Regions from separate parts of the Arthrobacter sp. 1088 genome, predicted to be linked through region 1. Evidence: predicted binding sites of a transcription regulator. Region 1 holds the regulator's gene; the other holds the start of a gene.
The links. The regulator HrcA, encoded in region 1, represses chaperone genes, less so after heat shock. The targets are predictions, from matches to a motif close to TTNGCACTCGNNNNNNNCGAGTGCNAA.
Positions count from the first base shown of each region.

Region 2: the regulator HrcA is predicted to act here: its motif matches at 4,653-4,679, upstream of J2Y41_RS02720 (FmdB family zinc ribbon protein).

Region 1 covers NZ_JAVDSM010000009.1:36,715-45,079, reverse strand. The annotation lists gene lepA (translation elongation factor 4) at 1-1,056, shown strand, start outside; gene hemW (radical SAM family heme chaperone HemW) at 1,057-2,286, shown strand; gene J2Y41_RS15155 (DUF4870 domain-containing protein) at 2,317-2,730, opposite strand; gene J2Y41_RS15150 (DUF3097 domain-containing protein) at 2,867-3,730, opposite strand; gene hrcA (heat-inducible transcriptional repressor HrcA) at 3,893-4,900, shown strand; gene dnaJ (molecular chaperone DnaJ) at 4,950-6,077, shown strand; gene J2Y41_RS15135 (16S rRNA (uracil(1498)-N(3))-methyltransferase) at 6,080-6,853, shown strand; gene J2Y41_RS15130 (GerMN domain-containing protein) at 6,897-7,769, opposite strand; gene J2Y41_RS15125 (PhoH family protein) at 8,192-8,365, shown strand, end outside.
Region 2 covers NZ_JAVDSM010000001.1:594,664-603,028, forward strand. The annotation lists gene J2Y41_RS02710 (DUF4011 domain-containing protein) at 1-3,399, shown strand, start outside; gene J2Y41_RS02715 (RcpC/CpaB family pilus assembly protein) at 3,460-4,251, opposite strand; gene J2Y41_RS02720 (FmdB family zinc ribbon protein) at 4,320-4,592, opposite strand; gene J2Y41_RS02725 (5-formyltetrahydrofolate cyclo-ligase) at 4,749-5,363, opposite strand; gene galU (UTP--glucose-1-phosphate uridylyltransferase GalU) at 5,476-6,408, shown strand; gene J2Y41_RS02735 (GNAT family N-acetyltransferase) at 6,414-7,040, shown strand; gene J2Y41_RS02740 (hypothetical protein) at 7,172-8,101, shown strand; gene J2Y41_RS02745 (NAD(P)H-binding protein) at 8,108-8,365, shown strand, end outside.

The DNA of each region.
Region 1 (8,365 bases):
GGTGAAGTGGGTTACCTCATCACCGGTGTGAAGGATGTTCGCCAGTCCAAGGTGGGCGATACCGTAACCAACCTTGCCAAGCCGGCATCGGAGTCGCTCAGCGGCTACGCCGACGCCAAGCCGATGGTGTTCTCGGGTCTGTACCCGCTCGATGGAACTGACTACCCTGTTCTCCGCGATGCCCTCGAGAAACTGATGCTTAACGACGCCGCCCTGGTCTACGAGCCCGAGACGTCCGCCGCCCTGGGCTTTGGCTTCCGCGTGGGCTTCCTGGGTTTGCTGCACCTCGAAATCACCCGTGAGCGCCTCGAGCGCGAGTACAACCTGGACCTCATCTCCACAGCTCCCAACGTTGAGTACGAGGTCACGCTGGAGGACAAGAAGGTGGTCCACGTGACCAACCCCAGCGAATATCCCACAGGCAAGATCGCAGAAGTCCGCGAGCCCATGGTGTCCGCTACGATCCTGGCGCCCAACGAGTTCGTGGGATCCATCATGGAGCTCTGCCAGAGCCGCCGTGGCCAGATGCGTGGCATGGACTACTTGTCCGAAGACCGCGTGGAGCTCCGTTACTGGATCCCGCTGGCCGAAATCGTCTTCGACTTCTTCGACCTCCTGAAGTCCAAGACACGCGGTTACGCATCACTGGACTGGAAGGCCGACGGCGAACAGGTCGCGGACCTTGTGAAGGTGGACATCCTTCTCCAGGGCGAGCAAGTGGATGCTTTCAGTGCCATCACCCACCGTGACAAGGCCTACGCCTACGGTGTGATGATGACCGGCAAGCTGCGCGAACTCATCCCGCGTCAGCAGTTCGAGGTGCCCATCCAGGCTGCCATCGGATCGCGCATCATTGCCCGGGAAAGCATTCGGGCCATCCGCAAGGACGTTCTTGCCAAGTGCTACGGCGGTGACATCACCCGTAAGCGCAAGCTGCTTGAGAAGCAGAAGGAAGGCAAGAAGCGCATGAAGATGGTGGGCCGGGTTGAAGTGCCCCAGGAGGCTTTCATTGCCGCGCTGACCACCGACGAGTCCAAGGACAAGGCCAAGAAGTAGATGCCCAGCGTCCTTCCTTTGGGCGACCCGGCACCTGCGGATGGCTTGTTGCCTCCGCAGGTGCTGACCGGCGTCGAGCACCGCAAGTTCGGGCTGTATGTGCATATCCCGTTCTGCGCGGTGCGGTGCGGCTATTGCGACTTCAATACCTATACGGCCACGGAGCTCGGCGGTGGGGCGTCGCAGGATGCTTATGCCCAAACGGCCGTCACCGAGCTGGACTTCGCGGCAACGGCCCTGAATGCTTCCGGCTTGCCGGAGCGGCCCCTGAGCACCGTATTCTTCGGCGGGGGAACACCCACGTTGCTCCCTGCCAAGGACTTGGCACGTATCCTGCGCGCCGCCGTCGGGCATTGGGGACTTGAGCCGGGCGCAGAGGTGACCACCGAAGCCAACCCCGACTCCGTGACGCCGGAATCGCTCAAGGTGCTCGCTGATGCCGGCTTTACGCGCGTCTCCTTCGGCATGCAGTCCGCGGTACCGCATGTGCTCAAAGTGCTGGATCGCACCCATACGCCCAGCCGTGTTCCGCTGGTGGTCCAGTGGGCGCGCGAGGCTGGCCTGGCCGTTAGCCTTGACCTCATCTACGGCACGCCGGGAGAGTCGATGGCGGATTGGCAACTGTCCCTTGAGACTGCCCTCTCCTACGAACCCGACCACATCAGCGCGTATGCCCTGATCGTTGAGGACGGCACAAAGCTGGCGGCCCAAATCCGCCGCGGCGAAGTCCCCGGAATCGACGACGACGACCACGCCGCCAAATATGAGCTCGCTGACAAATTGATCTCCGAAGCCGGCCTGACGTGGTACGAAGTCAGCAATTGGTCGAAAACGCCTGAACAAGCCTGCCGTCACAACCTTGCCTATTGGCGGGGCGATGACTGGTGGGGTATTGGTCCCGGCGCCCACTCCCACGTGGGCGGTGTCCGCTGGTGGAACGTTAAGCACCCCACGGCTTACGCCAACAGGCTGGCTGCAGGAGACTCGCCGGCAGCCGGCAGGGAAACCCTCGACGCCGACACCCGGGAAGTCGAGCGCATCATGCTTGAGGCGCGGCTCGGTACAGGGCTAGCGGTGGATGCGTTGGACAAAGTCGGCCGCCATGCGATGGCGGGACTTATCGCTGAAGAGCTGGTGGACCCGGTTGCGGCCTTCAAGGGTCGCCTGGTTCTTACGCTCAAAGGCCGGCTACTGGCGGACGCCGTGGTGCGCAGGATTCTGCCGGACTAACCGTCGGAAGAATCCTGCGGAGGCCCGGGACTACTTAATCCAGCGCAGGTTGAGCTTGTAGCGGTGGGGCTGCCCGTGGTTGACACGAATACCAGCCGAGACTGAGAAGCACGTAAGTGCTACCCAGATGCCCGTGGCGATGACTGCAAAGATATTTCCCACCAATGGAAGCAGAACAAGGATATTCGCCAGGACTGCTGCGATGGTCGGAGGGAGCGTGAAGTTCAGGGCTTCCTTGGATTCCTGCGCCGTAAACGGCCCGCGATCACGGAAGATCAGATAGATCAGCAGGGAGGGCAGGCATCCCAGAATTCCCCCGAAGTGCGCAAGGGTGGCCCACTGGCGGTCTTCGCTTGCCGTCAGTGGGAGTGCGTTTGCGGGCGCGCCATGGTACTGGGGCTGGCCTGCGGCGCTGCCCGGTTCTTCAGGAGCGTTCTCTGCCACGGTGTCTTCCCTTTGCTGTAAAGATGCTGCAGTGTTGCTGTCCCAGAATACTGGGTTCCGGGTCATCCCGGGACCAACGCCCCGTTACGTCCCCGGGAAAAGTGCGTTCAGGAAACGTAAATTCAGGACAAGACCGTCAGGCAGTGGTGAGGAAATCGATGACTTCCTCCACCCTTCCCAGCAGCGAGGCTTCCAGATCGGCGTAGGTGCGGACCGCACCAAGCAGGCGCTGCCAGCCGAGTCCAATGTCTTCGGCGGTTTCGTGCGGCCAACCGAAAGCGGTCAATATTCCGGTCTTCCAGTCAGTGCCGCGTGGAACGTCCGGCCACCGCTCAATACCCAGCACTTTTGGCCGGATCGCTTGCCAGACGTCTACGTACGGATGGCCCACGATCAGCACGTTTCCGGCGGCTCCGGGCACCGTCATGGCTTCTGCGGCGATGCGTGATTCCTTTGAGCCCGCTACCAGATGGTCTACCAGGATCCCAAGCCTGCGGCCGGGCCCGGGTGAGAACTCTGCGATCGCTGACTTGAGGTCGTCCACGCCGTGCAGCGGCTCTACGACGATGCCCTCAATGCGGAGATCATCGCCCCAGACTTTCTCCACCAGTTCGGCGTCGTGCTTGCCTTCCACCCAAATACGGCTCGCCTTGGCCACCTGGGCACGCTGGCCCAGGACCCTGACGGACCCGGATGCCGTTCGACCCGGCTGCAGAGATGAACCAGAAGCCGAACCAGGAGCCTTTGCCGCCGGCGGCATGAGGCGGATGGCCTGTCCTTCAAGCAGGAAACCGAATCCGAGCTGGAAGGACTTGGTTTTACCACGCCGGTCCTCAAGGGAGACGATGTGCATTCCCCCCGATTTCTCCACGCGGGTGACTTCGCCCACCCAGCCGGACTGGACGTCTTCAAGGACCATCCCGCGCTGGACGGCTACCTCGGGGAGCTGGCGTTGGGCAGGAGCGGACAGATCCTGCGGGCCCCACGTATCGAAAGCCAAGGACTTCATACCCCTTTGTGCTGGTTGTGCTGGGAATAACTCCCGCGGGCGGTTTCAATGCTAGCAACGTGCTGGCTCATACTAGACTTGTTAGCACTTAGGCATGTTGAGTGCTAAGTATTGGTCCGATGTAGGCCCGGACAGTCGTCAGGAGGTGTTGCAATGAGTGAGCCACGCAAGCTTGAGGTGCTGCGCGCAATCGTTGAGGATTATGTGCATTCCCGCGAGCCTGTTGGATCCAAGGCACTTGTGGAGCGGCACCATCTCGGCGTTTCAAGCGCCACCATCCGAAACGACATGGCCGTACTTGAAGAAGAGGGCCTGATCGCGGCGCCGCACACCAGTGCCGGCCGGATCCCAACGGACAAGGGCTATCGGCTGTTCGTGGACAGGATCTCGCAGGTCAAGCCGTTGTCCGCCGCGGAGCGTCGAGCCATCCACTCGCTGCTGGAAGGGCCGGACGACCTCGATGACATCCTTGAGCGCACCGTCAGGCTGCTGTCGCAACTGACCAACCAGGTCGCCGTCGTACAGTACCCGCACTCCAACCGCGCACTTGTCCGTCACGTTGAATTTGTCCTCCTGGCGCCCAAGCAGGTTCTGGTGGTCCTCATCGCAGATACAGGAAGCGTTGGCCAGAAGGTCATCGAGGCTGGCTCCGATGTCAGCAACGAGGCCTTGATGGCCCTGCGCTCCCGGTTCCTTGGCAGTATCGCGGGAACCCAGCTGGCGCTGCTGCCGCAGGTGCTGCCATCCGTCGTGGCGCTGTGCCCGCCGGACCTTCGCGCACTCGCGCAGCATCTTGCCCATGGTCTCCAGGCTTTGAGCGACACCAGCCGTGAAGAGCGCATCGTCATGGCCGGAACAGCCAACCTTGCCCGCTCCAATGTGGATTTCCCGTTGAGTATCGGGCCAGTGCTGGAAGCTCTTGAGGAACAAGTTGTCATGCTCCGGTTGTTGTCCGATATGGGGGATGATCCCCGCGGCGTGACAGTCAGCATCGGACGCGAGAATCCTTACGATGGCCTGGCCGAGGCCTCGGTCGTGGCAACGGGGTACGGCTCCGGAGCCAAGGTCGGAATCCTCGGACCGACCCGGATGGACTATCCCACCACCATGGCTGCCGTGCGCGCCGTGGCCCGCTACCTTTCCCGCATTCTCGGCGGCTGACGCCAGCCCGAGGTAAGAACCGCTTTACAACAAGGAAGAGATACCGACTTTGAGCAGCCACTATGACGTTTTGGGAGTCTCGCCGGAAGCCACCGGGGAAGAGATCAAAAAGGCGTACCGCAAGTTGGCGCGAAAGCTTCACCCGGACGTCAACCCCGGGGAGGATGTCGCGGAGCAGTTCAAAGCCGTGACGCATGCTTACGAAGTGCTGTCCGACCCCCAGAAGCGTCGCGTCTACGATGCCACCGGCAACGAGAATGGCACTGACAACGGCTTCGGCGGCGGCTACTCAGGCCAAGGCTTTGCCTTCCAGGACATCTTCGACACCTTCTTCGGCGGTGGCGGCGGACACGCTGGACCAGCCTCCCGTGTGCGTCGGGGCCAGGATGCACTCATCAGCGTCCGCATCGACCTCAAAGACGCCGTGTTCGGTGTCAACAAGAAGCTCGAAGTTGATACGGCAGTGGTTTGCCCCACGTGTGATGGCAGCTGCTGCCGGCCGGGCACCCACCCGGAGCGTTGTGACATTTGTGGCGGCAGTGGCCAGGTCCAGAGGGCCGTTCGATCCATCCTGGGCCAGGTCATGACCACGGCACCCTGTGGTTCCTGCGAAGGCTTCGGTACCGTCATCAAGGATCCCTGCAATGAGTGCAACGGCCAGGGCCGCATCCGTAGCCGCCGGTCCCTCACCATCAAGGTACCTGCCGGTGTTGCCACGGGTACGCGGATCCAGCTCTCCGGCCAGGGCGAAGCAGGACCGGCAGGCGGACCTGCCGGCGACCTCTACGTAGAGATCCGCGTCAACAGTGACTCCACCTATATCCGTGAAGGCGACGATCTGCACGCAACACTGAGCGTTCCGATGACGGCCGCTGCTTTGGGTACGGAACTGAGCCTGGAAACTTTTGACGGGCCCCAGGAGATCGACGTCAAGGCCGGCACCCAGTCCGGCGAGGTCATCACGCTTCGCGGTTTGGGTGTTACCCACCTCAGGGGCTACGGTCGCGGCGATCTCAAGGTGCACCTGCACGTTGAGACGCCGGTCAAGCTGGATCCGGCACAGGAAGAGCTTCTGCAGCAGCTTGCCAAGTTGCGGGGCGAGCAGTTCAGCGAAGGCAAACTCGTGGCCAGCGGCGGCATGTTCGCCAAGCTGCGGGACAAGCTCGGTAACCTGTAGCGGTGAGCAACCCCGTTTTCTTCACGCCTGCCGGGACCCTGGACGGTGTTGAGCCGGGCGCGTTGTTCGTCATCGACGGTGCGGAAGCCCGGCATGCCGTGACGGTGAAGCGCCTCACCGTCGGTGAGGCCGTGGACATTGCCGATGGCGCAGGAGCCCGCCTGACAGGCACGGTGGCAGAGGCCGGCCCTGGAAGTTTGTCCGTCATGGCATCCAGTGTGATTTTCGAGGACCAGCCGGATGTGCGTTTGGTGCTTGTCCAGGCATTGGCCAAGGGTGACCGCGACGAGTTGGCTATTGAAACGGCCACCGAACTGGGCATTGATGCAGTGATCCCTTGGCAGGCCGAGCGATCCATTGTCCGCTGGAAGGGGGATCGCGCTGCAAAGGCCCACGCCAAGTGGCAGTCTGTGGTCACTGCCGCGGCCAAGCAGGCCCGCAGGGCATGGATACCCGAGGTACGTCCCATCCTGGATTCCGCGGCGCTGGCAAAGGCTGTTGCTGCCGCAGACCTGGCTGTGATCCTTCACGAGGACGCCAAGAACCCTTTGCGGACCGTCCTTGAAGCGCCGCTCGTGGCTGAAGGCGGCGGGCTGGAGTCGCCGCGTGAAGTCCTCTTGATCGTGGGGCCGGAAGGTGGCATCTCGCCGCGCGAAGTGACGCGCCTCAGCGACGCCGGGGCGGTCACGGCTCTCTTGGGCCACCACGTCCTGAGGTCATCGACGGCGGGACCCGCCGCCGTCGTACTCGCCTCCGACGTCCTGGGCCGTTGGTAGGCCGTGGGGGCTGGCAGGCGAAACTACCCTGGGGACCCTGGCTTTAGCCGACGCTGAAAAGACGCGTATCCGTGGTGGATGTGTCTGCTTGCCCGGAGTCCTGAACCTGGGTCACGCGTAATTCGTATTTCCCTGGTTTCAGGGTTGCGCTGAAGGAGAACACACCGAATTGTCCCGGCTCGCCGGTGGCCTTTGTCTGGCCGGTCAACAGGCTGGTTTTCTCGCCGCTGCCGTTGTCCCGGAGAATCTGCCAGCTGACCGGCTTGGAGCTGTCAGTGCTGCGGCCGTTGAACTTAACGGCGCCGGCGGGCAGCGAGGTGTCCTCCTGCGGGTCGATAATCCACAGTGGCGCGACCAAGGAAGCGTCCCTGGCCATTGGTTGACCGAGCCGCACCTGGCCGAACGCCATGAAATCCGTGTGGCCGTCGACCAGAATGACCACCTGGATTTGCTGCCCTGAGTTGATCAAGCCCGACGACGACGCCGCTGCGGTGGCCGTGTAGACCAGCTGCTGTACAGCCCGTTGCGCCATCCCTGCATCGAGGTTGGAATTGAAGGCGTCCCGCGAGATATCAACCGTGATCACGTTCTTGCCCGAAATGGAGGTTGCCAGGCTGCCTGGGTCCTGCCAGGGAGTAAAGAAGTCGTGGTCCAACGGCTTTTCGGCCATCATGATCCGCAGTGCTGTGGTGACGGGGTTTCCGTCGCCGGAGATGTCCCTGAATTCGCGGTACAGGTAGACGTCTTCCTTGCTCCGTCCAATCCAGTAAACCGGGATCTTGGTGGACGCCTGGGTGGTCTCCAGGGGAGCATTGCTGGCCGGAGCTTCCTGGACGCTGACGGGCGGCGCGCTGGAGGTAGCTTGGGTGGGTCCACCGTTGGCGATACAGCCGGTCAGCAAAAGGACAGCAAGCATCGCAGGCGCGGCGACGGCGGACTTTTTCCGCTTTCGCCCGCCGGGCTGATGGCTTACTGACTGCACGATGGGGGTTCCTTGCCTTTGCGGCCGGTGGTTGTCGCCGACGCGTCGAACGGGCGTAGTCTGACTACCCGCTCTGCCAGCTTGGCATATCGTCGACGGCGGCTGGCAGGGTTTCCGGGCACTGGCGGCAACTGAAACAGGATTGATACCCGCTTGATGCCGAGTTGAGACAAAAAGTCGTCCCCCCGCGGCCCGTGCAAGGTGGACGAAGCCCGCGTGTACGCTCTTGTCGTTCCGGGCTGGCGTAGGATTGAAGGCATTCCGGCATATGGCCTGGCGGTTCAGCCAGTCCCGTTGTCGAAACGATGGACCAACTGTATTCCGACCGGAGGAGAAGAGGCCGCACGGCCACCACTATGAGTGAATCCCTGAATGGGCGGTTGCGGACCGGAAACGGGAACCCAGCCACCACCGAGTTCCCGCACACCTTACCGGGCACGCGCACGGAAATCGTCACGTTCGACAACTCCGATCAGATGGTTCACTCATTGGGCAGCCATGACGAAGCCTTGCGTTACATCGAGGAGCAG
Region 2 (8,365 bases), on a different contig from region 1:
GTTGTCAGCACCCCTCCAGGGAGCGGCCAGACGCAGACAGCCATCAATGCCATTGGCGCATTGGTCAGCGAAGGCAAATCCGTCCTCGTGGTGGGGGACCGGCAGTCCAGCCTGGCGGGACTTTCTGCGCACCTGGAAGCGCTGGGCCTGGATTCGATGTTGTTCCGTCCGGGCAACGGCACAACACCACAGCAGCTAAAGGGCCAGTTGGTCCGGGCCATCATGCGCAATGAAAAGGCACTGGAACCGCAGCTTGGGAACCTCCATCAGACGCTGGTCGGACACCGGCATGCCCTGATGGACCATGTCGCGTCGCTTCACAACGTCCGCGAACGCTGGGGCTGCTCGCCGTACCAGGCCATGCAATCGTTGGCCGAATTGACGTCCATCCACCCGGCGCCGTCCACCACGGTGCGCCTCAAGCGCAGTGTGCTGGATAACATCAAGGACCGCGAAGAACTGGCTGGCCGCTTGCGTCGCGCTGCCGAGCTGGGCAGCTTTAGCCGGGCTTCCACCTCCAGCCCCTGGTATGGTGCACGCCTCGTAACCCGCAAGGAGACAGAAGAGGCCCAACAGCTTGCCCGCATCGCCGAGGAGAAACTTCCCGTCCTGCGCGATCGCATGAAGCAGCTTTCGGATCACGCCGAGATCCGTTTGGCGGACACCTTCACGGAGTGGGGCGCTCAGCTTGAATTGCTGATTGCCGTGCGCGAAAGCCTGGACAAGTTCACTCCGGATATCTTCGATCGCCCGGTGCATGACCTCATCTCTGCAACTGCAAGCTCTGCGTGGCGACGCGAGCGCAACCTGGAGATGCCTTCAATGCAGCGTTCGAGGCTGCGGCGGGTGGCAAAAGAGTATGTGCGGCCCGGTGTTCACATCGCGGACCTTCACAGCTCCCTGGTCCTCGTCCAGGAGCAGCGTGCCCTGTGGGCAGGTTATGCCACCACGCAACGCCACCCGGCCGTGCCGTCCGGGCTCGCCGACCTCGGGTCCTTGTATCGCGAACTGGATGGCGAGCTTCGCCGCCTGGGTGAGGCACTCAAGCACACCTCTGCCGGTGGTTCGCTGCACCAGACACCGTACCTGGAACTGATGGAGCGGCTGGAACGGCTGGTAGCGGATACTGCCACGCTTGAAACACTCCCGGAGCGCACGCTGCTCATTGAGGAGATGCGCGAGCACGGCCTCGGCGAACTGCTCGCTGACCTTGCTGCCCGTGAAGTGCCGGCCGCTTCGGTGGCGGCCGAGCTGGACCTTGCCTGGTGGCAGTCTGCTTTGGAGGCAATGATCAGTGGTGACGACTACCTCGCCATGTCCGACGGCGACTCGCTCCGCCGCCTGGAAGCTGAGTACCGCCTTGCGGACCAAGCCCACATTGCCAGTGGTGCTGCGCGTTTGCGGTGGCAGTTGGCCCGGAAGTGGAGCGAGGGGATAGTTGAGCACCCCCGGCAGGCTGAGTTGCTTCGGGCCCTGCTCAAGGATGGTCGGGTTACGCTCCCGGCTCTGAGTGCCCAGGCTCCCGACCTCGTACCCATGCTTGTTCCGGTGTGGTCTGTAAGCCCCTACCTGTTGACGGGGGTTCTTCCCGCGGAGCAGAAGTTTGACGCGGTGATCGTCATCGACGCTGAATCGACCTCGCTCCAGGCCGTCCTTCCGGCGATTGCGCGAGCCCGGCAAGTCATAGCCTTCGGTGATGCGAAGATTGCGAATGCCCGCACCTTCAGCGTGGCCGTGGAACCTCCAGTGGCGGGAGTGGCCAGCCACGAGACCGTGGACAGCGCGTTCAAGGCCCTGGCACGCGTCCTGCCCACCTGGCAGCTGAACTGGGTCTACCGGGCGGTCGATGAGGACCTCATCCTGCAGTTGAGCAAGAACTACTACGACGGCGGCCTCCGGCGTTTGCCCGATGGCAGTTCGGTGACGGGCCTGGATCGTTCGATCCTGGTGGAGTACATCCCCGATGGAACCGGACTCCCGGGCGCCGACCATGAGGGCGTTGAGTCCGTTACGGCGGAGGTCAACCGGGTAGTGGACCTTGTCTTCGAGCACGCCAGGCTTCGGCCACGGACTTCCCTGGCTGTGGTCACGGCCAGCCTGCGCCATGCTGCGCGGATTGGCGAGGCAATCAGGCTTCAATTGCCCAACCACCCCTTGTTGTCCGCCTTCTTCGGTGCTGGCCCCGAGTCCTTCCGCGTGGTTGACCTTGAGCGAGCCCAAGGCCTGGTGCGTGACCATGTCATTTTCTCCCTCGGCTACGGCCGGACACCTCATGGCCGCGCCTTGCACTCGTTCGGACCCCTGTCGGCGGAGGGCGGACGAAACCGCTTTGCCTTGGCTATGACCCGCGCCCGCCGTTCCATGCACGTCCTGAGCTGCTTCCGCCCGGAAGATCTGGATCTGGATCGCCTGGCCCACGGGGCTGTGGACTTTTACGAACTGCTGGACCGTGAACTGTCCGGGAACAGCAACCTTGGAACTCCTGCCTCGCGCGCCGTTGCCAGCGAACAGGCCTTGGGGGAGGACCCCCTGGTTGCCGATCTCGGCGAGAGGTTGCGGGCCAGAGGTGCCCGCGTCTGGCACCTCTATGACGGTGTCCTGGACATTGCCGCCGCTGCCGATCCCGTCCACACCATTGGACGGGAGGGTGCCGAGATTCCCACCCCGGTGGCAATCGAGTCCGACGGCACGGAACGCTACCGGCGCATGAGCGTCCGCGAACGCAGCCGTCTGAGGCCCCAGCTGCTGGAACGCATGGGCTGGCGTTACATGTCCCTGTGGACCATCGAAGTGTTCACCGATCCCTCGTCGTGCGCGGATCGAATCGGATCCTATTTGGGACTTGAGAACCATGTTCCCCAGGCCGTACCCCAAGCGGAGCATGGCTTCCTGGACATGGATGTTGAACAATTGAATCTGGACAATGCGGCTTCCTCGTACGCAAGCTCCTCATACAGCAGTTCCCCGCACAGCAGTTCCTCCGCAAGCAGTTCCTCCTACAGCCGGGCTTCGCATCGGCAAAGCCCGGGAGGTGCCCAGTCATCGGTGGAATCCCAGCAGCCCGGGCAGGCAAGTGTGGAAAATCGCAGGGGGCCAGGTGGCGAACCGGGCAACGCAGAAGCCAGCACTCCAACCCCCAGTGATCCAGAGGATGGGACTGAAGCACCAGTGAAAGAACAGGGAACCGGCAACGACAGCGGCTCTGACGAACCGACCGCAGCTTTGGGCGCCGAAAACGCTGAAGAGTCCGCGGAGACAAAGACTCCTGCGGCGAAGCAAGCCTCCGGTGGCATCTTGCCCACCAAGGCCGCTGAAGACGACCCCCGCCGTTGGGGCGACGAAGGCAACTATGACCATGAGCAGTGGTTGAAAGAGCAGAAGCCACCGCATTGGGGCTGATTGCGTCATCGAATCCAGGCCCGGCAATAGAGATCGACCAAACGCTGGGATTGACCGAACCTAGGGATTGACCAAAACAAAGAAAAGCTTGCCTTGCGTTGATGCGCCGGCAAGCTTTTCTGCTTGTGGAGGATTTGCAGCCACTACCACCAACCCGTCTGTGTCGCTGGTTCCCAGCCATTGGCCGGGTTTACCCCCTTGGGCAGATGTCCATAGGACAGGGACGGAGGCGGCAAGGACTTCAGTTTGCCGGGATTCGTCATATGTCCCGGCGGCGGTAAGTACTACATTCACCAGCTGTCCCGGGGACAGCAGCTGGATGGATGAAGGGTCAGCCATTCGAAGGGGGACCGCAGCTGAGCCTACGGGTGCGCCTGTGAGAAGTCCCGGCCCCAGAAGATTGGATTCAGTGGGAATCTGCCCTTTGGCCAAAGGCGAGGCGAGCTGGCGGCCCACCAGTGAAACGTGATCCTCCAGGGCTCCGGAAATTGCGAGGTCCGGCGGCACACCAACATTGGTGAAGTCTGACTCGGTGAGGTTGGTGCCTGCTGCGAGGTCATGGGCAGCGACGAGAATGCTGACGCGCTGCTCAGAGGCAGGGGTTAGCTGTTGGACAGTAATGCCTGTGGCGAGGCAGAGCAGCAGTGCAACTGTCAGCCGACGGTTCCGGGTGACCCAGAACTTGAGGCTCTGCCTGCGGCCCAGCCTGATCTGGCGATGTGGCCCCTGCTTCCGGGGGAGGAAATGGCCAGCCGTGGTTGTGGGCTTGTTCCGGGGGCTATCACGGCCCCGGACAGGCGGACTGGGGCGTTCGCGGCGGGGGACTGGGGAAGTGGTTGTCTTTAGTGGCATGACGCCACGTTAGCCACCGGGCCCGGCCACCCAACAGCGGCCGGGTGCCCTATGTGGAAAAGTGCCGGCTAACTGGCAGCGGCTGCGGCCGCCGGTGCAGGCGTGGCAGCAGGGGCCGGAGTCGCCGGGGAGGAGGGCGCGGCGGAGACGGTGCTGCCCTTGGCATCGCGCGAATCCGTGCGGTAGAAGCCCGAGCCCTTGAAGACAACGCCGACGCTGTTGAACTTCTTGCGGAGCGCGCCCTGGCATTCAGGGCACTCCGTCAGGGAGCTGTCAGAAAAGGACTGGACGATGTCAAAGGCATGGTCACAGTCTTTGCAGGCGTATGCGTATGTGGGCACTGAGTTCCTCCTTCAGGACAAAGTTCAGGTCCTGTGGAGCCGTGGCGGAGAATCTCCGCATTAGCAGTCGCAGGGCCTGAGTGCCAATTCTATCATCCGCATCCGGCTCGTTCGCTATCTCCCAACTGCATATAAATGCGGGACTTCACGTATGGGTCAATCGAGATCACTCCCGCGGCCAAGCGTGATGATTCCGGAGGGCGTCAGCACCTCCGGCACCGGCCGGTCAAAAGGCTCTGCGGGGATAGCTCCCGAAGGCAACACATCGTCGTCGTACACCACTGCAATGGTGGGTGGCCGCCCGCCGGAGTTGTCCAGGCCTTGGAGGAGCCGGTCGTAGTAGCCGCCACCCTGTCCGATGCGGTTGCCATCCCGGTCGACGGCCGTGGCCGGCATGAAGATGCCCGCAACAGAGCTCACTACAGCACTGTCCAAACGTTCGCCTTCGGGTTCGTCGATGGGTGCGTAGTCGGACCGGACGAAGGCTGTCTCCGGCGTCCAGTACACCCAGCTCAATTGGCGGCCGGCCTCGCAGACAGGAAGCAGGACCTGGTGGCCGGCGTTGTGGAGCCCTGCGATCAAGGGCATGGTTGGGGGCTCGTGGGAGACGCCCACGTAGATGGCGAAGGTCGTGGGCGATCCGGCCGAAATTTTCCGGGCCCAGGCCAAGCCGTGCCGTGCAATTGATTCGCCGGCCTGGGCTACAAGCTCCTTGGTGAGGCTGCGCCTGTACAGGCGTCGGCTGCTGCGGATGTCTTCCTTGGATGCCATTTTTGTCCGATCATGAGATTCCCGCGGGCCACCGTGGTGTACGTAAAGCAGCAAATCCCCTCCAGTCCAGGGGCTGTTTCTGCGTCTTGCCACGGCGGGGGTTTACCCGTTGATGTATTCCTTCCGTTACATTAGTCCGGTGACTCTCGATAACAATGCTGTCCGTAAGGCCGTCATCCCCGCAGCGGGTCTTGGTACCAGGTTCCTCCCCGCCACAAAGGCGATGCCGAAGGAAATGCTGCCCGTGGTTGACAAGCCAGCCATCCAGTACGTCGTCGAAGAAGCGGTGAAGGTTGGCCTGCACGACGTCCTGATGATCACCGGGCGCAGCAAGCGCGCCCTGGAAGATCACTTTGACCGTGTGCCGGCGTTGGAAGCAACGCTGGCAGAGAAGGGCGATACTGCCAAGCTTGAAGCCATCCAGTCCGCCACCAACCTGGGTGACATCCACTATGTCCGCCAGGGCGATCCCAACGGTCTCGGCCATGCAGTCCTTCGTGCAAAGCAGCACGTCGGGCATGAGCCTTTTGCGGTCTTGCTGGGCGATGACCTCATCGATCCCCGTGAGGACCTGCTGAGCGAAATGATCGCTGTCCAGCAAAAAACCGGCGGTTCCGTTGTTGCCCTCATTGAAGTTGAGCCTTCCAAGATCAGCGCCTATGGTTGCGCCGACGTCGAGGATAGCGATGAGGACGGCTACGTCCGCATCAAGCAGCTCGTTGAAAAGCCGTCCCCCGAGGAAGCTCCATCCAACCTCGCGGTGATCGGCCGTTACGTTCTCCATCCGGCAGTGTTTGACGTCCTGGAAAACACCGCTCCCGGACGTGGCGGAGAGATCCAGCTGACGGATGCCCTTGAAGTTCTGGCTGCCGGGGAAGGCGAAGGCTACGGCGTTTATGGCGTTGTCTTCCGTGGACGCCGCTATGACACCGGTGACAAGTTGAGCTACTTGAAAGCCTGCATCGAGTTGGCATGCGAACGCGATGACCTGGGCCCCGAGCTCCGCGAGTGGCTGCCCACCTTCACTGCCGGTCTTCCCAAATAACACCGGTGTACGGCTCTGCGATCTGGCCGGTAACGCTGGAAAGCGGAGCCTTGGTGCTCCGGCCAATCCGTTACCGCGACAAGCGGGAGTGGTCTGAAGTCCGTTCGCGGAACAGTGAATGGCTTGCACCTTGGGAGGCGTCCAATCCTGCACCGGGTGGGCGCCTGCCCAGTTACCGTCAAATGGTGGCATCCCTGAATGCGCAAGCCCGGCAGGCTACGGCTTTGCCCTTCCTCATCACGGAGCGCACCGAGGGTTTCCGTGACCCTCAAATTGTGGGGCAGTTGACGGTCTCATCCATCGTGTGGGGTTCGGCGATGATGGCGACCCTTGGCTACTGGGTTGATAAGGAACGCGCCGGGCACGGTATCGCTCCAACTGCAGTTGCGATGGCTACGGACCACTGCTTCCGGACCCTTGGCCTGCACAGGATGGAAATCAATATCCGGCCTGAGAACGCGCCAAGTCTTCGGGTGGTGGAAAAGCTCGGATTCAGGGACGAGGGCTACCGGTTGAGGTACTTGCACATCAATGGCGAGTGGGCAGATCACCGGTCTTTCGCGCTTACGTCGGAGGAAGTTCCGCAGGGACTCCTTGACTGGTGGCTCAGAGGAAGAACGGGCAGGTCATAGGCCCTTTTGAGCCGTATCTCCATTCATTTGCGGACTCGCCGGCGACACACCGACCGCAATGCCGCCGCCCCTGATGATTTGCTTCTACGGTTTTGAATGTGGACTTCCCTCTCAGCAGCTCAGTGATACTCGTGGTCACTGTCGCGCTTTGGATGGTATGGGTCGCTCCTTACGTTCTTCGGAACAGACGGCAGCAGGTCCAGGCGGCCGCTGTTTCAGCAGAGGCATTTGACGACGAACCAGACGAAACGCAGGCAGGGGTGGTACTGACTTTGGCACCCCGGCAGGAGAAACCGATGGAGACCATGCACAGCAAAGCACCGGCGTCGCCGCAGGAATCCCGCGTGGCTGAGTCGTCTGCCAGGAAGCCACCCACAACTCCCTTTACGATCCGTTATGCCCGGCTCACTCTGGCCTTGGCCGGCCTTGCTTTATTGCTGACTGCCATTGTTTCGGGCGTGCTGCGGCTGTTCGGTACGGGTACTGTCTGGCTGCCGTTGGTGTCGTTCGCGGGTTCGGTACTTGCCGTGGTGACTTTGCGGCGGCTCGCCCTCCGGGATCTCCGCGAACGCCGGGCGCGTCGGGCTGCGCCGGTGGTGCCCATCCAGACACCCGCGCGGTACCTGCCTAAGGAACCGCCTGTCGAAGCCAAGGAAACACGGGTTTTCGACGCCGAGGCCGGAAAGTCCGAGGCCGCACGCCTTTCCGCCGTGGAACTACGCCAGGCTGCCTTGGCTGTTGCCTTGGCAGCTGGGGACAAGTCAGCTGGGGACAAGTCCGCCGGCAGCAACTCTGTTGGCGACAAGTCCGCTGGTTCCGAAGATGCCAGCTGGGAACCGGTTGAGGTTCCCAAGCCCACCTACGTTGGTGCCGCCAAGGCGCCGCGCCCCGCTCCGGAGCCCTTGGATCTTCCTGAAGCTCCCAAGCCTGTGGGCAAGCCGGTGCTAAAGCAAAGTGTTGAGCAGGCGGAGGCCGCAGCAGTTGCGCAGGTGCGAACTGCATCGAAGGGACAGAGTGCCCTGAGCAATCTGGACGATGTCCTGCAGCGTCGCCGCGCATAGCCCGGCATGACCGCGCTCTGTGTTGCGGGTGGCACTGGCCAGGTTGGCCGTGAAGTTGTTCGCCAGGCGCTCGACGCCGGGCACACGGTTTCCGCCCTGAGTCGCCACGTGCCGCCGGCCGGTTCGGAGAAGCATCATGACGGCGCGGCCTACTTTGCCGGCGACGTCACCACGGGTGATGGTTTGGCGGCCGCGGTGGCGGGTGCCGACGTCGTTATTGATTGCCTTGAAGGCCGGTTCGGGAAAGCCCAAAAGGAATTCGCC